4 regions of the Mesorhizobium dulcispinae genome follow, and region 3 is predicted to be linked to each of the others. Evidence: predicted binding sites of a transcription regulator. Region 3 holds the regulator's gene; each other region holds the start of a gene.

Region 1 (5,996 bases), on a different contig from region 3:
CGATCAGACTGGCTCGCACATCCTCGACCCGGAAAACATCATCAACCGCACCACGCGCGCCATCAAGGATGCGGTGCCGGAGATCGGCATCATTACCGATGCTGCGCTCGATCCGTTCACCAGCCACGGCCATGACGGCATTTTGCGCGACGGCATCATCGTCAACGACGAGACGGTTGAGCAGGTTACCGCTGCGGCCGTCATCCAGGCGGCGGCCGGCGCGGACATCATCGCGCCGTCCGACATGATGGACGGCCGCATCGGGGCCATCCGCGACGCGCTGGACGCCAACGGTTTCCAGGACGTGGCGATCATGTCCTATGCGACGAAATTCGCTTCGGCCTTCTACGGACCGTACCGCGAGGCGGTCGGCACCGCCGGCCTGCTCAAAGGCGACAAGAAGACCTATTACATCGACCACGCCAATTCGGACGAGGCGGTGCGCGAGGCCGAGCAGGACCTCGCCGAGGGTGCCGACATGCTGATGGTGAAGCCGGGTCTTCCGTATCTCGACATCATCCGCCGGCTGAAGGACGAGTTTGGGATGCCGACCTTCGCCTACCAGGTGTCGGGCGAATATTCGATGATCAAGGCCGCCAGCGCCAATGGCTGGATCGACGGCGAGAAGGCGATGCTGGAATCGCTTCTCGCCCTCAAGCGCGCCGGCTGCGACGGCATGCTCACCTATTTCGCACCGACCGTGGCGGAGATGCTGAAGGGCTAAGGCAATTCCTGGAAAAGTGTCAGCGGTCAGGCTCGGCGACTTCGCCATAGCCTTCCGTCCGGAGTTGCGACAAAACAAAATAGAACCGGCAAGCGGCGCCGCTGACCAGCCGTCAGAATTCCACGTCTAGCTCGACGATCTCCTCTGGCTCGGCGAGCGCTCCTTCCGTCCATTCCCGCACCAGCGGCCAGGCGAAGACCGTTTCGCAGAAGGCGGCGAGCGGCGCTTCGAGGTCAACCGCGTAGGTGCGGAAGCGGGTGCTGACCGGAGCATACATGGCATCGGCCATGGTGGGCCGTGCCCCGAACAGCCACGGTCCACCATAGGTCGCCAGGCATTCCGACCAGATCGCCTTGATCCGCTCCACATCGGGCCGCGCGCCGGAAAAGATCTTGAAGCTCTTGTGCCTCGCCTTGAGGTTCATCGGCAGTGCCGAGCGCAGATTGTGGAAGCCCGAATGCATTTCGCCCGACACCGCGCGGCAATGGGCGCGCGCCACGCGCTCGGCTGGCAGCAGGCCGGCGCCCGGCATCGTCTCCGCCAGATATTCGGCGATGGCCAGCGTATCCCAAACGGTGACGCCGTCATGCGTCAGCCGCGGCACCAACACCGATGGCGACAGGAGCAGCAATTCCTGCCGCTGCTCCGGATCATCGATGTCGACGCGCTTCTCCTCGAACTCCAAACCGGCCATGCGGCACAGCAGCCAGCCGCGCAGAGACCACGACGAGTAGTTCTTCGACGAGATCGTCAACGTCGCCTTCGTCGCGCTTTCCGGCTTCGCCGCAACCACCTTCGCCTTCCCCGCCTTGGCCATGTCGTGGAACCCCCAAGCCTTTCGCCGGCAACAATCCTCTCGCAATGCAAAATAAATTGCACTAGCTTTTTTGCACTGCACGATGGGCTGTCAGCGGAACGAGGCGCAATGCTTTACCAGGCCTACCAGCTCCAGGACGACCTCATAGCTCCGGCGCGCATGCTTGCCGAACTGATGGGTTCCGTGACGGGCGGGATGGCGCTCGGCGACGCCGCCAAACGGCGTATCGCGGCCGGGCTGGAGATGATCGCCCGTTTCAGGCTCACCCATACGCGGCCGGATTTCGGCATCGGGACTGTCAGTGTCGGCCGCCGCGAGGTGCTGGTCGCCGTCGAAACGGTGCTCGCCCTGCCCTTCGGCAAGCTGCTGCGTTTTGCCAAGGACATCGACGCCCGCCAGCCGAAGGTCATGGTGGTCGCGCCCCTGTCGGGACATTTCTCGACGCTGCTGCGCGGCACGGTGGAGACGCTCCTGGCCGACCACGAGGTCTATGTCACCGACTGGGCCAATGCCCGCGACGTGCCGCTTTCGGCCGGCAGCTTCGGCGTGGACGACTATGTCGACTACCTCATCCGTTTCCTGGAGGCCATCGGCCCGGGGGCGCATATCCTGGCGGTCTGCCAGCCCTGCGTCCAGGCGCTCGCCGCCGTCGCCATCATGTCCGAGGACAGGCATCCGGCGACGCCGCGCTCGATGACGCTGATGGCGGGGCCGATCGACCCGCGCGAAAGCCCGACCGAGGTCAACGAATTCGCCGTGAGCAAGTCGCTAGCCTGGTTCCAGAGCTACGTCATCTCTGATGTGCCCTTCCGCCACCCGGGCGGAGGGCGGCGGGTGTATCCGGGCTTCCTGCAGCTCACCGCCTTCATGGCCATGAACAGCGACCGCCACGTCACGGCTCATCGCAAGCTCCATGAGCATCTGGCGGCCGGCGAGACCGCCGAAGCCGAGAAGATCAAGACTTTCTACGACGAGTATTTCGCGGTGCTCGACCTCACCGAAGAATTCTATCTCGAGACCATCGACCGGGTGTTCCAGAAGGCGGAGCTCGCCACAGGCGCGTTCGCCTTCCGCGGCAGCAAGGTCGATCCCGGCGCGATCCGCAACACGGCGCTGCTCACCGTTGAGGGCGGCCGCGACGACATATGCGCGCTGGGCCAGACCTCGGCGGCGCATGATCTGTGCCGCTCGCTGCGCCCACATCTGAAGCGGCATCACCTGCAGGCCAATGTCGGCCATTACGGCGTCTTCAACGGCAAGCGCTGGGAACGCGAAATCTATCCTGTGGTGCGCAACCTCATCCTGGCGATGGAATAGCGAGACGCGCGCGGACGAGCGAACCGGCGCCGTGGCCGCCCGCTTCCTCGAGTCAAATCCATAAACCGGGATCGTACCGCGGAGCGCGATGCCGCTGCCCATCCGCTTGCAATTCGCAATCGGTCAAGCTATCAGTTAACCGCTTGCAAATCACAACTGGGTCAGGAGGCCAATGATGTCCAGGCTGCGTGTCAACGCTTTCACCTTGTCGCTCGACGGCTACGGCGCCGGTCCCGATCAGACTCTCGAAACCCCGCTCGGCGTGGGCGGCGAAAACCTCCACAAATGGATGATCAAGACCCGCTCCTTCCACCAGATGATCGGCAAGGATGGCGGGACGACGGATACCGATGACGAGTTCGCCGTGCGCAGCTTCGAGAATGTCGGCGCCTGGATCCTTGGCCGCAACATGTTCGGGCCGATCCGCGGCGAATGGCCGGACGAGAGCTGGAAGGGCTGGTGGGGCGACAACCCGCCTTATCACGTGCCGACCTTTATTTTGACGCATCACAAGCGCGCGCCGATCGAGATGGAGGGCGGGACGACGTTCTATTTCGTCACCGACGGCATCCGCTCAGCGCTCGACCAGGCGAAGGCGGCGGCCAACGGCAAGGATGTGCGCGTCGGCGGCGGCGTCTCGACCGTACGGCAGTATCTGCAGGAAAGCCTGATCGACGAGATGCATCTGGCGGTCTCGCCTCTCCTGCTCGGCTCCGGCGAGCATCTTTTCGCCGGCCTCGACATGCCGAAGCTCGGCTACCGCTGCACCAGCCAGGTCGCAACGGCCGACGCCACGCATGTGATGATCGGGCGGATTGAGTGAAAGCGTAATCTCCCCCTTGTGGGGGAGATGGCCGGCAAGCCAGAGGGGGGCGCTGTCCCGCAAGCGCACTTATCAGTAGCAGTTTTGCTTTTGGGCTGTTTTTCGTGGGCTACCATCGATAGGGCGGCGATCCTTCGCGCCCCCCTCTGCCCTGCCGGGCATCTCCCCCACAAGGGGGGAGATCGCAGCTTCACTGCCTCAATACTTCGCCGGCACGTAGAGCTCGCGCGGCAGCACCTGGCGCTCGTAGTCCGGGTTGAAGACGCGTTCCGGCAGCGTGATCTCCTCATGCGGCACGTCTTCGTAAGGCAATTGCTGCAACAGGTGGTCGATGCAGTTCAGCCGCGCCCGCTTCTTGTCGTTGCCCTCGACGATGAACCAGGGCGCTTCCTTGATGTTGGTGCGGGCGAAGGTCTCTTCCTTGGCCTTGGTGTACTGCTCCCAGCGCACGCGCGACTGCAGGTCCATCGGCGACAGCTTCCACTGCTTCATCGGATCGTGGATGCGCATCAGAAAGCGCATTTGCTGCTCCTCGTCGGTGATCGAGAACCAGTATTTCACCAGCGTGATGCCGGAGCGCACCAGCATGCGTTCGAATTCCGGCACGTCATGGAAGAATTCTTCCACCTGCTCGGGATTGGCAAAGCCCATCACGCGCTCGACGCCTGAGCGGTTGTACCAGGAGCGGTCGAACAGCACGATCTCGCCGCCGGCCGGCAGGTGCGGCACGTAGCGCTGGAAATACCATTGCGACTTCTCGCGCTCGGTCGGGGCCGGCAAGGCCACGACGCGAGCGATGCGCGGGTTAAGCCGTTGGGTGATGCGCTTGATGACACCGCCCTTGCCGGCGGAGTCGCGGCCCTCGAAGACCACCACCAGCTTCTTCTTGTGGTAGGCGACCCAGGACTGCAGCTTGATCAGCTCCGACTGCAGCCGCAGCAGCTCGCGGAAATAGGTAATCCGGTCGATGGAGGGCGGATGCGACTTCTTGTAGATCCTGGCGATCTCGAGCGAGAGCGCGGGTTCGGAAATCTCCAGCTCATAGTCCTCGTCGAGCGTGTCCTCGAGCTCGGCCTCCAGCCAGTCCTTGGCCCCGGAGTTCGGCTCGGAATTCGGTTTGAGTTCGTTCATCGCGCAGCTCCTGCCTGTCAGCCACTTTCGCCACGGATGCGTTCCGGCCGCGGCCGAGAACACAACTCCGTAAGCCGACTGAGATACAGACGCGCAATGACGGTTTTATTGCAAGCGCGGACCAGCACCTCTGGACTAGCCGATATGTGATCGGCCCGTATCGATGGCGGGGCGACAAGCCGCTCGAATTGTCCTACAAATGCCCTCACCTCGTTCCGGCGCCCGCTACGGCGCGCCCCTTCAAAACAAATCGCGAGGACCAGACATGGAATACCGCACGTTTGGCCGTTCCGGCCTGAAGGTTTCGACATTGACGCTTGGCACGATGACCTTCGGCGGCACGGGCCCGTTCGCCGCCGTCGGCAATTCCGATCTTTCGGAGGCCAGACGCATCATCGACACCTGCATCGATGCCGGCATCAACCTCATCGACACCGCCAACGTCTATTCGAACGGCCTGTCGGAAGAAATCGTCGGCGAGGCGCTCGGCGGCAAGCGCAAGAACGATGTGCTCATCGCCTCCAAAGCGCGCATGCGGATCGGCAACGGCCCCAACGACGAAGGCCTGTCGCGCCATCATCTGATCCGCGAATGCGAGAGAAGCCTGAAGCGGCTGAAGACCGACGTCATCGACATCTATTTCCTGCATGAGTGGGACGGCGTCACGCCGCTCGAGGAGACAATCGCCGCGCTCGACACCTTGGTCGGCCAGGGCAAGGTCCGCTATGTTGGCTGCTCCAACTATTCGGGCTGGCAGGTGATGAAGGCGCTCTCGATCAGCGACAGCCATCATCAGCCGCGCTTCGTCACGCAACAGATCCACTACACGCTTGAAGCGCGCGAGGCGGAGTACGAGTTGCTGCCGATCGCGGTCGACCAGGGCCTTGGCGTGCTGGTGTGGAGCCCGCTGGCCGGTGGCCTTCTTTCGGGCAAATACCGCCGCGACAGCCCGACTGCGCGCCAGCTCGGCGGCTGGTCGGAACCGCCGATCCGCGACGAGGACAGGTTGTGGCGGATCGTCGACGTGCAGGTCGAGATCGGCAAGGCGCGCGGCGTTTCGGCGGCACAAGTGGCGCTGGCCTGGCTGCTCGGCCGCCCGGCTGTTTCCTCGCTGGTGATCGGCGCCCGCAACGAAACCCAGCTCAAGGACAACCTTGCGGCGGCGAGCCTGACACTTTCGCTCG
Region 2 (5,996 bases), 300 kb from region 3:
GATGTCGCGAAAAGCTTCACCATGCATCTGCGCGACGGCGTCACGCTGCCGGTAGTGGCGGGCGTCTCCTTCTCGATCCGCGCCGGCGAATGCGCGGTGCTCGGCGGCCCGTCGGGCGCGGGAAAAAGCTCGATCCTGAAAATGCTCTACGGCAACTATGCCGTCGACCAAGGCCAGATCATCGTCCAGCATGGTGGCGGGCTGATCGACCTCGCTTCCGCCAGCCCGCGCACCGTGCTCTCCGTGCGCCGCCACACCATCGGCTATGTCAGCCAGTTCCTGCGCACTGTGCCGCGGGTTTCCGCGCTTGACGTCGTCGCAGAACCGCTGGTCGAGCGCGGCGAGGACAGAGAGGCCGCGCGGGAGAACGCACGCACCTTGCTTGCGCAGCTCAACCTGCCGGAAAAGCTCTGGGCCTTGCCGCCTGCAACCTTCTCCGGCGGCGAGCAGCAGCGCGTCAACATCGCGCGCGGCTTCATCACCGAGCATCCGATCCTTTTGCTCGACGAGCCGACCGCTTCGCTCGACGCCAGGAACCGCGACGTCGTGGTCGAGCTCATCGCCGCCAAGAAAGCAGCAGGCGTTGCTCTCCTCGGTATCTTCCACGACCAGGATGTACGCGACGCGGTGGCCGACCGCGTCATCGACGTCACCGCCTTCGCCGCAGGCAGGATCGCCGCATGACGAGGAAGCTTTCTGAGGCGCCGCTGGTTCATCCGACTGCACAGGTCGAGAATTCGACGCTCGGCCGCTGGACCGAGATCGCCGAACGCAGCCGCGTCTCGGAAAGCGAGCTCGGCGACTATTCCTACATGATGCAGGACTGCGCCGTCTGGTGCGCGACCATTCGCAAGTTCTCCAACATCGCGGCAAGCGTGCGCATCAACGCTACCAACCACCCGACCTGGCGGCCGACGCTGCACCACTTCACATATCGCGCCTCGGACTATTGGGACGATGCAGAGCATGAGAGCGAGTTCTTCGCCCAGCGCCGCGCCAGGCGCGTCACCATCGGCCACGATACCTGGCTCGGCCACGGCTCGACCATCCTGCCCGGCGTGACCGTCGGCGACGGCGCGGCGGTCGGCGCCGGTGCCGTGGTCTCCAAGGATGTCGCGCCCTATACGATCGTCGCGGGCGTCCCTGCGAAACCGATCCGCGAGCGCTTCGACCGCCGCACCGCCGAGCGCTACCAGGCGCTCGCCTGGTGGGACTGGGACCATGCAAGGCTGCGCGCCGCGCTCGACGATTTTCGCGAGCTCTCGGCCGAAGCTTTCCTGGAGAAATATGGCGGCTAGAGCAATTCCAGGAAAAGTGCGTAGCGGTTTTCCGTCCGGAATTGCGTGAAAACAAAGAGATAGAGCGGTTCGGCGTTTCCGTGAAACGGTGAACCGCTCTAGTCGGCCGGCGTGTTTTCGCATGTGTCAGGAACATGCGCATGTGCTAAAGTAAGAACATGGTTGAGGGGTTCATGCAGCCCTTGCGAAAAGACGTACCGGCCCCGCCGACAGCCGCCGTGGAGCCGGGAATTGTGACTGCTTTTGCAATTCTGGTCTTTCTCAGCAGTATCCTTGCCGCTATCCGGTTCTGATCCGCTTCAATCTCGCTCGAGAGCCCCGACCGTGCCGACCATTCGTCCAGCCACTCCGGCCGATGCAGATGCGATCTGGTCCATCCTTGAACCTGTCCTGCGCGCCGGCGAAACCTATGCGCTGCCCCGCGACTGGAACCGCGACCAGGCGCTGGGCTACTGGTTTTCCGTTGGGCACGACGTGTTCGTGGCGGAGGAGGCCGGCGATGTGATTGGGTGCTACTATCTCCACGCCAACCAGCGCGGCGGCGGCGCGCATGTCGCCAATTGCGGCTACGTCACGTCGGCGGCTTCGAGCGGTCGAGGAATCGCCACCGCGATGTGCGAGCATTCCTTGCAACGGGCCGCCGATCTTGGCTTTCGAGCCATGCAGTTCAACTTCGTCATCAGCAGCAACGAGCGGGCGGTGAAGCTGTGGCGTCGGCTGGGCTTCGACATCGTCGGCACCATTCCACAAGCATTCGACCATCCGCGGCTGGGCTATGTCGACGCTTTCGTGATGCACCGCATGCTGTAGAGGTGTGCAGGTTCATACCCTTGACACAGGACTCGGACAGGACGCGATCTCCGCCCGAAGCAATTCCAGGAAAAGTGCGTCATGGTTTTCCGTCCGGAATTGCGAACCAACAATTTGAGATCGCCCATGCTCGCCACAGTCAGACCCTCGCTCGCCTCCTTCTTCGAAGGCACCAATCCGGCGCCGCCGGTGCATCTCGGCACGCGCTACGAGACATCGGGCAACTTCCTCCTCGAGCCCGGCAACACGGTGGTCAGCCACCTCGTCCAGGGCTCGCCTTCCGAAGCCGCCGTCATCGAGGTGCGCGAGCGCATTCGCGCCATGCCCGATGCTGATCGCCTCGCTTTCACGCCGATCTCCAGCCTGCACATGACCCTGTTCCAGGGCATCATCGAATATCGCCGCAGGCTCCCCTACTGGCCGGCCGATGTACCGCTCGACACCAGCATCGACGACATGACCCGCCTCTATCTCGAGCGCCTGCAGAGCTTCGAAGGCAACGGCGCCTTCAGGATCAGGACCATCGGCATCACGCCGAACGGCCTGACAGTTGCCGGCGCCACGGACGAGGACCGGCTTGTCCTCAAAGCCTGGCGCGATGCGCTGTCGGTGCCGTTCGGCTACCGCCATCCTGACCACGACATGTATGTCTTCCATATCACTTTCGCCTACCAGATCCGCCGCCTCGCCGACGATCGCGCAGCCGCCTGGCAGGACCTGTTCGACGATTGCCTGTCGTTCCTTGATCGCGAGGCTCCGGTGATCGAATTGCGCCCGCCGGCCTTCTGCAGCTTCAAGGACATGAAGCATTTCGAGGAATTGCTTGTGCTGGGGTGACCCTATGCACGTCGCCCAAAAGCTTGCCGTCGGGCCTGACCTGCGGGTGCGCGCGGTTTTGGGACAACGACATGCATAAATAGGGACGGCCTGTGGGACGTAACAAAACTGACATCAATCCGACACCCCAGCTTCATGGGGCTGCGCTAGCGAAGGTTAACGGACCTTCGAAACCGCGACGTACCGGAGTCTTGCCATGTCAGCATCATCGGCCACGCTGGAAATCCGCGGCGTAACCCGACGATTTGGCAAGAACACCGCTGTCAGCGACATCAACATCTCGATTCCGCAGGGTCAGATGGTCGGCATCATCGGCCGCTCCGGCGCCGGCAAGTCGACGTTGCTGCGTATGATCAACCGTCTCATCGATCCCAGCCAGGGGTCGATTTTTTTTGACGGCGCCGAGGTTTCCCGCCTGCAGGGCTCGCCGCTGCGCCGCTGGCAGCGCGACTGCGCCATGATCTTCCAGCAGTTCAACCTGGTGCCGCGCCTCGACGTGCTGACCAACGTGCTGCTCGGCCGCCTCAACCACCGCTCCACGCTTTCCAACCTGCTCGGTATGTTCTCGCGCACCGAATGTGCCGAGGCGGTCGCCGCGCTCGAGCGCCTCGACATCGCCCGCACCGCGCTGCAGCCGGCCGGCACGCTGTCCGGCGGCCAGCAGCAGCGCGTGGCGATCGCGCGCGCCATGATGCAGCAGCCGAAAGTGCTTTTGGCCGACGAGCCGATCGCCTCGCTCGACCCGCTCAACGCCAAGGTGGTGATGGATTCGCTGCGCGACATCAATCTGCGCGAAGGCATCACCGTCGTCACCAACCTGCACACGCTGGACACCGCCCGCGCCTATTGCAACCGCATCATCGGCATGGCCGCCGGCAAGGTCGTCTTCGACGGCGCGCCCGAGGATCTCGACCGCGACGCCGTGCGCACCGTCTATGGCGCCGACGCCAACGGCGTCGAGATCTCCGAGGCCATCACGTCGACCAGCGTCAGCATCAAGCCGAAGCTCACCGCATCCGCCGGACCGCTCGAACCGGCCTTCCCTGGCTACTGAGTCCACCGCCCGGGCTGAAGCTGCTCCGGGCAAATCGTGGATTTCAGCAAAGAGCAACCCGGATCGCCCGCCCGCGTCAAAGGCAAGACTTAAAAATTCGAACGCCACCGGCGCGTAGCCGGAGCAACAGGAGAGAGATCAATGTTCAGGAAAATGGTTTTTGGCGCCGTATCGCTGCTCGCCATGGCGGCAAGTGCTGCTCACGCTGCCGACATCAAGGAATTCCGCGTCGGCATCCTCGGCGGCGAGAATGAAACCGACCGCCTGCGCAACTATCAGTGCCTTGCCGACCACCTGAAGGCCGAATTCGGCTTCGAGAAGGTGTCGCTGTTCCCGGCCGCCGACTATGACGGCGTCATCCAGGGCCTGCTCGGCGGCACGCTCGACTTCGCCGAGCTCGGCGCGTCCGGTTACGCCAGCGTCTATCTCAAGGACCCGAACGCCGTCACCCCGATCCTCACCACCAAGCAGACCGACGGCTCGACCGGCTACTATTCGATCGGCCTGGCGCTGAAGACTTCCGGCATCACCGACATCAAGTCGGCCAAGGGCAAGAAGCTCGGCTATGCCGACCCGGATTCGACCTCGGGCTATCTGATCCCGCTGACCCAGATTCCGAAGGACACCGGCGCCTCCAACGAGACCTACTTCGCCTCGACCCAGTTCAACGGCGGCCATGAGAACAACATCCTCGCCGTCCGCGATGGCAAGGTCGACGTGGCGGTGGACGATTCCTCCGGCATCGGCGATTTCAAGAACGGCTACACCTCCGGCACCTTCCACAAGGAAGTCGCCAAGGGCGCCGTCGACCCGAACGACTTCGTCGAAGTCTGGCGCTCCGGCCTGATCCCGAACGGCCCGCTGGTCGTCCGCACCGCGCTCGGCTCCGAGATGACCGCCAAGCTCACCGACTTCTTCACGGCGTTGCCGACCAAGGACAAGCCCTGCTTCGAAGGCGTCGAAGGCGGCGACTTCACCGGCTACGTCCCGGTGAAGCCGGACTTCTACAACGTCATCGTCGAAGCCCGCAAAGCCGCGATCGGCGGCTGACGGCATCAGGAAAAGAGGGCGGCGCTGCAAAACGCCGCCCTTTTTGCATTCACCGATCATGACCCTTTCGACGACGATCCATTCCGAAGCGACAAGGCAGCAGGCCGACGCCTGGCGGCGCCAGACCTCGCTTCGCCGCTTCTATACCGCGCTCGGGGTCGGCCTGCTGCTGGTCGCCATGGTCGCGACCATGTGGTTTGCCGACGAAGCCAATGCCGGCCATTTCTTCGAGCGGCTGCCGCATATCCTCGACTTCCTGAGCTGGCTTATCCCGAAGGACTGGAACGACGTCTGGCGGGCGCTGTTCGATATCGCCTCGCCGCATGACAAGGGCACGCAGGAATTCAACTTCCCGCTTGGCCGCGTTTACATCTGGGGCGGCTTCTACATCCCCGAATATTTCGAGCTGATGCTGACCACCGTCAACGTTGCGCTGGTCTCGACCTTCATCGGCTTCGTCTTTGCCGTTCCTTTCTCCTTCATCGCCGCGCGCAACCTGACGCCGAGCCCGATCCTGCGGCTCATCGTCAAGCGCTTCATGGAATTGCTGCGCGCCTTCCCCGAGATCGTGATTGCCGGCCTGTTTGCGGCAATCGTCTCGATCGGCCCGGTCGCGGCCATCATTGCGATTGGCCTGCATTCGATCGGCGCGCTGGGCAAGCTGTTCTACGAGATCAATGAGAACATCGATATGCGCCCCGAGGAAGGCCTGCGGGCGGTTGGCGCCAACTGGATCGAGCGCGTGCGCTTCGCCGACCTGCCGCAGGTGCTGCCCAACTTCATGTCCTATACGCTGCTCAGAATCGAGATCAACGTGCGCATCTCGACCATCATGGGCGCGGTCGGCGGCGGCGGCATCGGCGAGGAGCTGAAGCTGGCCATCTCACGCGGCTTCGGTGCCAAGACGCTGGCGCTGGTGCTGCTGCTCTTCGTCACCATCTTCCTCG
Region 3 (5,996 bases):
GGCCGACTACACGATCGTGATCGTCACCCACAACATGCAGCAGGCGGCGCGCGTGTCGCGGCAGACGGCGTTCATGTATCTCGGCGAGCTGGTCGAGTTCGACCGGACCGAGAAGATCTTCACCTCGCCCCGCGAGAAGCGCACGCAGGACTACATCACCGGCCGCTTCGGCTGAGTTCATACGAGGACATAACCATGGCGCATACGGTCGCTTCCTTCGACGAGGATCTGAGGCAGATCAGCCAGCTCATCCGTGACATGGGCGATCTCGCCGGCTCGATGGTCGGCGCATCGACCAAGGCCCTGCTGAACTCCGACAACGCGCTGGCGCAGCGCGTGGTTTCCGACGACGCCATCATGGACGCGCGGCAGCGCGAGCTCGACGATCGCGCCATCACGCTGATCGCCAAACGCCAGCCGATGGCCGACGACCTGCGCAGCGTGGTCGGCGCCATCCGCATGGCCGGCGACCTCGAGCGCATCGGCGACCTCGCCAAGAACATCGCCAAGCGCGTCGGTTCCGTCGGCGTCAGCGCCGCGCCACGCGACCTGTCGCACTCCATCGACTCCATGGCGCAACTGGTGCTGATCCAGGTCCAGGGCGTGATCGAGGAATACACGGCGGGCGACGCCACGGCGCTCGCCAAGCTCCGGAACGACGACGAGCGCATCGACGTCAAATACACCTCCGTCTTCCGCGAGCTCCTGACCTACATGATGGAGGATCCGCGCAACATCACGGCCTGCACCCATCTCCTGTTCTGCGCCAAGAATCTGGAGCGCATCGGCGACCACGTGACCAATATCGCCGAGAACGCCTATTATGTGCTGACCGGCACGCAATTGCCCGCGAACCGTCCGAAACAGGACGAGACGGCGATGTCGGCGCCGGCGGCCTGACAGCGAAGGTACCTGCTATATGATCGCCCCACGCATCATGGTGGTGGAGGACGAGGAGCCGCTGGGGGTGCTGCTCCGCTACAATCTCGAATCCGAGGGCTACCAGGTAGAAGTGGTGACCCGCGGCGACGAGGCTGAAATCCGCCTGCAAGAGAACGTGCCCGACCTTCTGGTGCTCGACTGGATGGTGCCGGCGGTTTCCGGCATCGAGCTTTGCCGCCGGCTGAGGATGCGGCCCGAGACCGAACGGCTGCCGATCATCATGCTAACGGCGCGCGGCGAGGAAAGCGACAGGGTGCGCGGCCTCTCGACGGGCGCCGACGATTACCTGGTCAAGCCGTTCTCGACGCCGGAATTCATGGCCCGGGTCAAGGCGCTGCTGCGCCGCGCCAAGCCGGAGGTGCTGTCCAGCGTGCTCAAGGTCGGCGACATCGTGCTCGACCGCGAATCGCACCGCGTTTACCGCAAGAAGAGCGAGATCAGGCTCGGGCCGACCGAATTCCGGCTGCTCGAATTCATGATGCGGCATCCCGGCCGGGTGTTCTCGCGCAGCCAACTGCTCGACAATGTCTGGGGCGAGACGATCTATATCGACGAGCGCACCGTGGACGTGCATGTCGGGCGCCTGCGCAAGGCGGTCAACAACGGCCGCATGCCCGATGTGATCCGCACCATCCGCGGGGCAGGGTACGCGATCAGGGAAGACTAGGTCCTCGCATCGCAACCGTCGGGATTGGCCGAGGCATCCTCAACGTCATCATCCCAGGGCGAAGCAGGAGCGAAGCTCCGTCGCGGAGACCCTGGGATCCATGCCGTGACCTCGCGCGAAGAGTAAAGGCGGCGCAAGACAGAGGTCGTTCTGCACCGCCGCAACGCTCGTATGTAACGGCATGGATCCTAGGGTCTTCGCCGCGTCGCTTCGCTCCTTGCTTCGCCCTAGGATGACGAAGCGATGGGAGTTTGGGCCACTCCAAACGATAGCGAACGCCAGATCAGGCTACGTTCTTTCCAGCAGCGCCCGCCCGCGCCTGTACGCCCGGCGCGAAGATCTCCTGATCGACGAAGGTCAGCGCGCGCATGGCGCAGCCTTCTCGGATCAGCGGCAATTCGTTCGGCTCGGTGTCGAAGGAGATCGACTGCGAGTGCTGGCCGCCGGCGGTCTGGGCGATCGCCTCGCGCAGCGATGGCTCGATCAGGTCGAAGGCGGCGGCGCTGACGCCGACCATGGCGACCGGCGCAGGGTCGATCAGCGCGAACAGGCTGCCGAGGCCGAAGCCCAGCGCCTCGCCCGCCCGGCGATAGGCCTCGCGCTCCGGGCCATCCTTCTCGCGTGCCTTGGCGGCAAGCGCGCGCATGTCGGCGTCGCCGACATCGACCGGCTCGGCGTCCTCGCTCATCTTCATGGCGCTGCGCCAGATAGCGTAGTTGCCGGCATAGGCCTCGACGCAGCCGCGGCGCCCGCAGCGGCAGAGTGCGCCGCCCGGACGGTGGATCATGTGGCCGAACTCGCCGCCGGAAGAATGCGTGCCGGTGAACAGCTCGCCCTTCAGCACCAGCCCCATGCCGATGCCGTGCGAGAGCAGGATGGCGATGAAATTGTCGCGATAGCGATCGGGGTCGCGCCATTGCAGCGCTACGGCCATCATGTTGCAGTCGTTCTCCATGGTGGCCGGAATGCCGAATTCTCTTTCCAGTATGTCGGCGAAGGGAATGTCGGTCAGCGGCGTGATCGGCGACCACAGCATGGCGCGAGCATGGGAATCTGTGATGCCCTGGATGCCCATGGCGATGCGGGCGACGCTGCGGACATCGAGGTCCGGATCCTCCAGCCGGCGCCGGACGATCGCTGTGCACTCGCCGATCAGCTCGTCGCGCGGCATGGTCAGCGTATCGAGACGCCGCTGTTCCTCGGCGATGACCTGGCCGGCATAGTCGATGACGGCGACGGAGAGGAAATTGAGCGACAGCACCACCGTCACCACCGCCGCCGCCTCCGGGTTGAGGGCGAGGCCGACCTGCGGTCGGCCGCGCTTCAGCGATGCGGTCTCGCTCGGCTTGCTCTCGGCCAGGATGCCTTCCTGGATCAGGTCCGAGGAGATCGCCGAAATGGTCGAGTGGCTGAGCCCGGTGGTCGCGGCGATCTCCGTGCGCGACGGCTGGCCGGCCCGGCGCACGGCCGAGAGCACCATGGCGCGATTGCGCCGGCGCAGGTCGTCGTGGCGGATTCCGACCGACATCTTCTCTCCCTCCCGGTCAGCGCGGCCTCTTGATAATGCATGGGCCGTCGGCGACGCGCCAGATCGGTTCGGTTGCGGACACAGCCACCGAACCGCCCTGGATTTGTTTCATTCCACTCAGCGGAAAGCGGTTCTTCGCTTCCTCCAGGCTGTTGCGGGATAGTGGCAGAAGCGGCCGGGACTGTCATTATTTATTGCGGGACTCGAAAAAAAGTTCGAGACACCTCAAAACCATCAGAATCGCAGTTGACAGCGCTTCGGCGTTCGATCAGTATTTTTTCGAGGCTCGAAAAAAAGCCTCTGTGCCGGCCTTCGGGCCAGTCTGGGTCGCGCCGCAACGGCGCAGGGAGGAAATCATGAAGAGATTCGCAGCCGCCATGCTGGCGGGTGTCGCTATGTCGTTGACGCTGGCGTCGGTCGCAGAGGCGAAGGACAAGGTGATCGGCGTTTCGTGGTCGAATTTCCAGGAAGAGCGCTGGAAGACCGACGAAGCGGCGATGAAGAAAGCCATCGAAGCTGCCGGCGACAAATACATCTCCGCCGACGCGCAGTCCAATCCGGGCAAGCAGCTGACCGACGTCGAGAGCTTGATCTCGCAAGGCGCCAACTCCCTGATCATCCTAGCGCAGGACGCCTCGGCGATCGGCCCGGCGGTGCAGAAGGCGCTCGACGAAGGCATTCCGGTGGTCGGCTACGACCGCCTGATCGAGAACAAGGACGTGTTCTACCTGACCTTCGACAACAAGGAAGTCGGCCGCATGCAGGCCCGCGAGGTGTTCAAGGTCAAGCCCGAAGGCAACTATGTCTTCATCAAGGGCTCGGGCGCCGATCCGAACGCCGATTTCCTGTTCTCGGGCTCGATGGAAGTGCTGAAGGAAGCCATCGACAGCGGCAAGGTCAAGAATGTCGGCGAGGCCTATACGGACGGCTGGCTGCCTGCCAACGCGCAGAAGAACATGGAGCAGTTCCTGACCGCCAACGACAACAAGGTCGACGCTGTCGTGGCGGCCAATGACGGCACCGCCGGCGGCGTCGTCGCGGCGCTGACGGCGCAAGGCCTGGCCGGCACCGTTCCGGTCTCCGGCCAGGACGGCGACCACGCGGCGCTCAACCGCATCGCGCTCGGCACGCAGACGGTGTCGGTGTGGAAGGACGCGCGCGAGCTCGGCAAGAACGCCGCCGAGATCGCCTCGCAGCTCGCCGACGGCAAGAAGATGGCCGACATCGCCGGCGCCAAGGACTTCACGACGCCCGGCGGCAACACCGTCAAGTCGCTGTTCCTGACCCCGGTCGCGATCACCAAGGACAATCTCAACGTCGTCATCGACGCCGGCTGGATCAAGAAGGACGAGGTCTGCGCCGGCGTTGCCGCCGGCAGCGTCGCGGTCTGCAACTGATCCGGCCGACGTCTGTTCAAATCCTGACGCCGCGGCCCAAGGCCGCGGCGTTTCTCAAAAAGCGCTTCCCGCTCAGATGAAGCGGGAAACCGCTGGAGCAGTTCACCGCCTGGCAAGATCGCCGAACTGCCCCGACCGTTTGTTTCCACGCAATTCCCCGCGGAAGACCGTTACGCGCTTCCTGGAATTGCCCTAGCATCGTGGTCCGGCATCCGCGCCAGACGGCAAGCCGGTGGGAGGAGATCATGACCGATACGACCTCTGATACGCCGGCCAATCCGGCCGCGGATCGTGCGCGTGCTTCCGAACTCAGCGCCGTCGGCCGGTTCCTCAAGGCGACCGAACTCGACACGCGCATGCTCGGCATGGTCGGCGCGCTGCTGATCATCTGGATCGGCCTGCACGTCATCTCGAGCCTGCGGCTCGGCGTCAATCCGCTCGATTTCGACAGCCGCACGTTCCTGACGCCGCGCAACCTGTGGAACCTGTCGGTGCAGACCTCGGCCGTGGCCATCATGGCGTCCGGCATGGTGCTGGTCATCGTGATGCGTAACATCGACCTCTCCGTCGGCTCGGCCGAGGGGCTGATCGGCATGGTCATGGGCTTCGCCCAGGTGCATTTCCTGGTGCGCATGGTCGGGCTCGAGCTCGGCAATCCGTGGATCTGGGTGCTGGCGCTGTTGATCGGCCTGGCGCTCGGGTTGCTGATCGGTGCCTTCCAGGGCTTCGTCATTGCCTATCTCGAGGTGCCGGCCTTCATCGTGACGCTGGGCGGGCTTCTGGTGTGGCGCGGCGCCGCCTGGTGGGTCACCAGCGGCCAGACGGTGGCGCCGCTCGACGCCACTTTCCAGCTCATGGGCGGCGGGCCGGCAGGCTCGATCGGCGCCATGTGGAGCTGGGTCGTCGGTATCGTCGCCTGCCTTGCCGTGGTGTTTGCGCTGTTCCACGGCCGGGTGCAGCGCAAGCGCTTCCGTTTTCCGCTGCGACCGATCTGGGCCGAGACGCTGCTCGGCGCGGTCACCTGCGCGGTCATCATGGGCGCGGTGTGGCTGGCCAATTCCTATCCCTGGCCGGTCGGCATCGTGAACCGTTACGCCGCCGCCAACAAAATCACCGTTCCCGAGGGCGGGTTGTTCATCGCCCACGGCATCGCCATTCCGGTACTGATGGCGGTCGCGGTCGGCCTCATCATGACCTTCATCACCAAGCGCACCCGCTTCGGCCGCTATGTGTTCGCCATCGGCGGCAATCCGGAGGCGGCGAACCTTGCCGGCATCAACACGCGCTGGATCACCATGAAGGTGTTCATGATCATGGGCGTGCTGGCGACGATCGCAGCCGCCATCTCGTCGGCCAGGCAGAATTCATCGACCAATGCGCTCGGCACGCTGGACGAGCTCCTGGTCATCGCCGCGGCGGTGATCGGCGGCACCTCGCTTGCCGGCGGTTCGGGAACCGTGCT
Region 4 (5,996 bases), on a different contig from region 3:
CTGCAAATTCCCATTGGCGTCTTCATAGAGCCATGAAGGCGGGTTGCCCGGTACGTGCTTGCCCTTCTCACGGGCCTTTTTCGTCCTGCCTACCCATGACTCCCTGATGCGTTCAGACCGCTTCACAACCTCTTCATGGGCCATGGCCATTTTCGTAATGGAAATTATCAGGGTGCTTATGTCCAACTGCCCTGCCCGATATTCCTGCCCATCCATCAGGGTCACGATGTTGACACCCGAGTTGATGATTTGCAGGAAGATCGCCAATGCCTCTGCCGGGGTTAGGCGGCTGATGCGATCAAGGGACTCTACCAGCAAATAAGTTCCCTTTGGTATCCTGCCTTCCTGAATGGCGGCTAGAAAAGCTCCAAGCGCACCGTCCTTAACGTTCTTGCCTTTGAAGGCAGAGACACCGGCATCCACCAGTTCGTGAGCCAATCGGACGTTGGGATGCGCTGCCAACCACTCATTGGTTTTGCTGGTTTGACGCCGCAATGAGTCACCTTCACCCTGAATGGCCGATGACCACCTAAGGTAGGAAATGGCGACTGTTTCAACATTTTCCCTATATGAATGAGAATGTAAAATATCCAGCTTTTTCATAGGCTTCCACCGATCCTTGATCGCATATGGGAAGCCGGTTCGGTCAAACAAGCTCCCTGTCGGCAGAATTTTTACTTGATCACACCTGATGAAAACCGCTCACGAATCGTTTGCTGGCTCTTCTTATTTCCGCCACAGGCGCTAGCTTTGCGTGACATTTCGATGACAGTGGCGTGACGCGTGTGGAAGACGCGTAACATGGGCCGGGGAAGCGACGTGGCAAGGATCAGGAAAGGCGCGGCCAAGCCCGCGCCGCAATTTTTGGAAGACGATCCGTCCACCGGCTATCTGCCGGGGCGGAGATGGCCGATCGTCCGCTACGGTCTCGCGACGCTGCTTGCCTCCGCCCTTCTGGTGTTCGCCATCGAATGGATCGTGCGCGGCGATTTCTTCGGCACGGTCGACTTCTTCCTGCAGCCGTTCAAGCCCGGCTGGACGACCATCATCCTCTTTGCGCTGGTGCTGATCGGGCTCGACGCCATACTCGGCCGCAGCCATCAGAGCCTGATGATCGTCGCGCCGCTGACGTTGGCACTGGCTTTTGTCGGTCACCAGAAATCGCACTATCTCGGCGATCCGCTCTACCCGACCGATTTCCTCTATGCCCGCCAGATCATGGCGCTGATGCCGCTGCTGGTGCGCGAGCGCCCCTGGACGGCGGTATTGCTTGCGGCGGCGCTCGTCGCCAGTCTGACGCTGCTCGTCTATGGCTGGCGGCTCTGGCGCCGGCGCGTGCCGATCCTCAGCCGCAAGGGACGGCTGGCGCGGCTGACGCTGACCGTGCCGCTGCTCGCCTTCTTCGTCTCGATCATGGACTACGCCACCTTCTCGTGGACGCGCGACAGGCTGCAGATCATCCCGATCATGTGGGACCAGAAGGAGAACTATGCCTCCAACGGCTTCGCGCTCGCCTTCGCGATGAACGTGCCGATGGCGCATGTCTCGGCCCCGCCCGGCTATTCCGACAAGACGATGGACGCGATCGCGCGTCCCGAGGTCGCCGCCTCGATGCCGGACCAGAAGCCCGACATCATCGTGGTGATGAGCGAATCCTTCTGGGATGCGACGGAACTTCCCGGCATCAGCATCAAGCCCGATCCGATCCCGACGGTGCGCGCGCTGCGCTCGGGCTCGATGTTTTCACCGGAATTCGGCGGCATGACCGCCAATATCGAGTTCGAGGCGCTGACCGGCTTCTCCAACGCCTTCCTGCCGGCGGGTTCGATCCCTTACCAGCAATATGTGCGCACGCCGACGCCATCGCTGGCGACCTTCCTGAAGAGCGAAGGTTATAGGGCGCGCGCCATCCACCCGGGCACCAACTGGTTCTGGAACCGCGGCGCCGTCTATGCCGATTTCGGCTTCAACGACTTCCGCTCGGAAGAGACGCTGCCGCCGATGGAGAAGCGCGGACCGCTCGCTTCCGACGCGGCGATGACCGACGAGATCATGCGCGAGGCCGATGCCAGCGAGGATCCGGTGTTCCTGTTCGCGGTCAGCCTGCAGAACCACGGCCCTTACGAGCCCTACCGCTATTACAATCCGACCCATGCGGTCGACGCGCCCATCAGCAGCTGGGCGCGTGAATCGCTGCTCTCCTACGCCGAAGGCTCGGCCGATGCCGATCGCGGCCTGCAGCGGCTGATCGAGTGGGCAAAGAAGCGGGAGCGGCCGACCATCGTCGCCTTCTTCGGCGATCATCTGCCGCCGCTCGGCCCCGTCTATGTCGAGACCGGCTTCCTCAAGGACAATGTCGCGCCGCGCAAGGAGCCGACGCCGGAGGCCGCGCTCGAGCATCACGACACGCCGCTGATCATCTGGTCGAACCGCTCCGGTCCGGTGGAGAACCTGGGCTCGGTAAGCCCGGCCTTCCTGCCTTACCATATCCTCACCACGGCAGGGATCACGCACCCCTACTACACCGGCTTCCTCGGCGCGCTGCGCGAGCGTTACCGCGTGGTCGACCGCAACATGCTGCTGTCGCCTTCCGGCGAGGCGACGCCCGACTGGGCGAGGCAGAAGAAGATCGATCCGCAGATCAACGATTTCCGGCTGATCCAGTACGACATGATGTTCGGCAAGCGCCGCGTGGCGCCAGACTTCTTCCCCGAAACGGTCGCCCCGCTCGTCGCCCATACCAGTTGAGCCTGGCACCATTTTCCGCAGGCGCCGGAGAATCCGGCCCTGCGGCATTGTGGAATCGTCGATCATGGCTCCCTCCCTTGCCTTCCTGGAGAATTGCTGTATAGACGCCGGCAATCTGCCGGTCCTTGCTGGGGGCTGAACGGAGGGCCGTGGCTTTTCGAAGCCACGTCATGAAGCCAGAAGCGCTTTTGGCCTCCCGTGTCTCCGCTCTCGACCGTCTCGTGATGCTCCTTTCTTCCCCGCTCCTTCGCGATCGGGTCAGACAAGTTGCAGAGGCTTAGCCGCGAGGGCCGGTAAGAGAAACGAAGAAAGGCAGAAAAACATAATGGCTCTTTACGAACATGTGTTTCTTGCCCGGCAGGACCTGTCGCAGCAGCAGGTTGATGCGCTTGTCGAACAGTACAAGGGCGTCATCACCGCCAATGGCGGATCGGTCGGCCGGATCGAGAACTGGGGACTGAAGTCCCTCACCTACCGGGTCAAGAAGAACCGGAAGGCTTACTATACGCTGATGGACATCAACTGCCCGCCGGCCGCGCTCAACGAAATGGAGCGCCAGATGGGCCTGTCCGAGGATGTCCTTCGCTTCCTCACCATCAAGGTCGAAGCGCATGAGGAAGGCCCCTCGGCGATGATGCAGAAGCGCGAGGAGCGCTCGGAACGCGGCGGCTTCGGCGACCGTGACCGTGGCGACCGAGGCCCGCGCTCGTTCGGTGATCGTGATCGCGGCGACCGCGGCGACCGTCCGCCGCGCAGCTTCGATGGCGAGCGCGGTCCGCGCCGTCCGCGCGAAGCCGTTGAAGGGGGTGCAGAATAATGGTCGACATCAACCAGATCCCGACCCGGCGTCCGTTCCATCGCCGCCGCAAGACCTGCCCGTTCTCCGGCGCCAACGCCCCGAAGATCGACTACAAGGACGTGCGTCTCCTGCAGCGCTACATTTCCGAGCGCGGCAAGATCGTGCCGTCGCGCATCACCGCCGTCAGCCAGAAGAAGCAGCGCGAGCTCGCCAAGGCGATCAAGCGCGCCCGCTTCCTCGGCCTGCTGCCCTACGTGGTTCGCTGATATTTTCGAGCGGGCGGCTTGCCGCCCGCTTCCTTCCGGCCGTGACGGGCACGACCGGTTCGAGCATCAAATCCCGAGTTGAGGCCATAAACCTCTAACTGCCGCGACAGGCAGGACAGCGACACCGGCGGCAACGCCTCTTTGCTTCCTGACCTGTTCCGAACCATCGGCGCCGATCGCGTATCGGCTGCCCACACGAAGGAACGAAACCATGGAAGTCATTCTCCTCGAGCGTATTTCCCGCCTCGGCCAGATGGGCGACACCGTCAAGGTCAAGGACGGGTTCGCCCGCAATTTCCTTTTGCCGCAGGGCAAGGCGCTGCGCGCCAACGAAGCCAACAAGAAGAAGTTCGAGGGCCAGCGCGCCCAGCTCGAAGCCCGCAACCTCGAGCGCAAGTCGGAAGCCTCTGAGATCGCCGAGAAGCTCGACGGCAAGAGCTTCATCGTCGTGCGCTCGGCCGGCGAGACCGGCCAGCTCTACGGCTCGGTGTCGACCCGCGACATCGCCGAACTCTTGACCGCGGAAGGCTTCACCGTCAGCCGCAACCAGATCGAGCTCAACCAGCCGATCAAGACCATCGGCCTCACCAATGTGGCGATCGCGCTGCACCCGGAGGTCGAGGTCACCGTGACGCTCAACGTCGCCCGTTCGGCCGACGAGGCGGAGCGCCAGGCCAAGGGCGAGACGCTGACGACGGCCGAAGCCATCTATGGCGAGGACATCAACGACAACGCCCGGCCGGAGAACTTCTTCGACCCGAGCGCCGAGTTCGAAGGCGGCGAAGACAACGCCTGATCGGCCACGCCGGAGAGCCTGCTCCGGTCGCTTCGATGTTCAATAAGTACTGGACTAATGCCCGGGCACACGACCCGGGCATTTTTATGCCAAATGGAACTTTTCGAACCCCTATATCTTGAGGCAGACTACAGCGTCGCGCGTCCTTTGGACGCACAAATGACGCCATAGTACCTGTGACTTTGCGCAGGACCCTCCCGAAACCGTCGCCGATTTCGGGTCATACGCGAAGTCAGTCTGACCCTGAGGGACATTTGGTCATGAACATCCTGTTGAAGCGCATTCTCGACCGCCTGGTGCGGGTCGGCAATCTCAAGGTCACCGGGCCGACGGGCTCGACAGTTACTTTCGGCGATGGCAGCGGCGAGCCCGTGCACATGCACATCAAGACCACGCATGCCGAGCGCGCCATCAGCTTCGATCCGATGCTGGCCGTACCCGAGGCCTATATGGATGGCGAGCTCGACATCCTCGAAGGCGGCGTGCTCGGCATGATGCGCATCGCCTTCCAGAACATGGGCAGCGGCGGCATCGACGCCACCTGGTCGAGGGCGATCGAGGGCCTGCGCCACGCCTTCCGCCGTTTCCAGCAGATCAACACCGCCGCGCGCTCGCGCCGCAACGTGCAGCGCCACTACGATCTGTCAGGCGAGCTCTACAAGCTCTTCCTCGATGAGGACATGCAGTATTCCTGCGCCTATTTCGAACAGCTCGACATGACGCTGGACGAGGCGCAAACCGCCAAGAAGCGGCACATCGCCGCGAAGCTCAGGCTGAAGGCCGGCCAGACCGTGCTCGACATCGGCTCCGGCTGGGGCGGCCTCGGCCTCTATCTCGCAAAGGCCTTCGACGTCGACGTGCAGGGCGTGACGCTGTCGACCGAACAGCACGGCGTCGCCACCGACCGCGCGCATGCGCTGGGCCTGCAGAACCGGGTGCATTTCGAACTCAAGGACTACCGCGCGCTCAATGAACGCTTCGACCGCATCGTCTCGGTCGGAATGTTCGAGCATGTCGGCGTCAATCACTACCGCACCTTCTTCGACAAGGCGGCTACGTTGCTCAAGCCCGACGGCGTGATGCTGCTCCACACCATCGGCCGCTCAGGCGTGCCGTGGGCGACCAGCGCCTTCGTTCGCAAATACATCTTCCCGGGCGGCTACATCCCGGCCCTTTCCGAAGTGATGCCGGCGATCGAGAAATCCGGGCTCGTCGTCACCGACATCGAGGTTCTCAGGCTGCACTATGCCGAGACGCTGAAGCACTGGGGCATGCGGTTTGCCGCCAACCGCGACAAGGCCAAGGCGATCTATGACGAGCGCTTCTGCCGCATGTGGGAGTTCTACCTCGCCGCCTCGGAGGCCGCCTTCCGCTGGCAGGACCTGGT

The links. The regulator PhoB, encoded in region 3, activates phosphate uptake and scavenging genes when phosphate is short. The targets are predictions, from matches to a motif close to TGTCATNNANCTGTCAT.
Region 1: ppk2 (polyphosphate kinase 2) is a predicted target of PhoB. The motif match lies at 4,909-4,925, and genes of this name have one in related genera.
Region 2: phnC (phosphonate ABC transporter ATP-binding protein) is a predicted target of PhoB. The motif match lies at 3,044-3,060, and genes of this name have one in related genera.
Region 4: RFN30_RS03020 (LTA synthase family protein) is a predicted target of PhoB. The motif match lies at 755-771, and genes of this name have one in related genera.

Annotation. Positions count from the first base shown of each region.
Region 1 is NZ_JAVIIY010000002.1:494,211-500,206, forward strand. It holds gene hemB (porphobilinogen synthase) at 1-724, shown strand, start outside; gene RFN30_RS07230 (glutathione S-transferase family protein) at 837-1,541, opposite strand; gene RFN30_RS07235 (polyhydroxyalkanoate depolymerase) at 1,650-2,858, shown strand; gene RFN30_RS07240 (dihydrofolate reductase family protein) at 3,034-3,681, shown strand; gene ppk2 (polyphosphate kinase 2) at 3,880-4,812, opposite strand; gene RFN30_RS07250 (aldo/keto reductase) at 5,078-5,996, shown strand, end outside.
Region 2 is NZ_JAVIIY010000003.1:245,295-251,290, forward strand. It holds gene phnL (phosphonate C-P lyase system protein PhnL) at 1-684, shown strand, start outside; gene RFN30_RS09100 (DapH/DapD/GlmU-related protein) at 681-1,298, shown strand; gene RFN30_RS09105 (GNAT family N-acetyltransferase) at 1,623-2,108, shown strand; gene RFN30_RS09110 (DUF1868 domain-containing protein) at 2,235-2,945, shown strand; gene phnC (phosphonate ABC transporter ATP-binding protein) at 3,142-3,999, shown strand; gene phnD (phosphonate ABC transporter substrate-binding protein) at 4,141-5,049, shown strand; gene phnE (phosphonate ABC transporter, permease protein PhnE) at 5,108-5,996, shown strand, end outside.
Region 3 is NZ_JAVIIY010000003.1:543,745-549,740, reverse strand. It holds gene pstB (phosphate ABC transporter ATP-binding protein PstB) at 1-175, shown strand, start outside; gene phoU (phosphate signaling complex protein PhoU) at 196-900, shown strand; gene phoB (phosphate regulon transcriptional regulator PhoB) at 920-1,609, shown strand; gene RFN30_RS10580 (ROK family transcriptional regulator) at 1,893-3,137, opposite strand; gene xylF (D-xylose ABC transporter substrate-binding protein) at 3,494-4,534, shown strand; gene RFN30_RS10570 (sugar ABC transporter permease) at 4,780-5,996, shown strand, end outside.
Region 4 is NZ_JAVIIY010000001.1:657,961-663,956, reverse strand. It holds gene RFN30_RS03025 (recombinase family protein) at 1-603, opposite strand, end outside; gene RFN30_RS03020 (LTA synthase family protein) at 820-2,748, shown strand; gene rpsF (30S ribosomal protein S6) at 3,074-3,565, shown strand; gene rpsR (30S ribosomal protein S18) at 3,565-3,813, shown strand; gene rplI (50S ribosomal protein L9) at 4,025-4,609, shown strand; gene RFN30_RS03000 (cyclopropane fatty acid synthase) at 4,870-5,996, shown strand, end outside.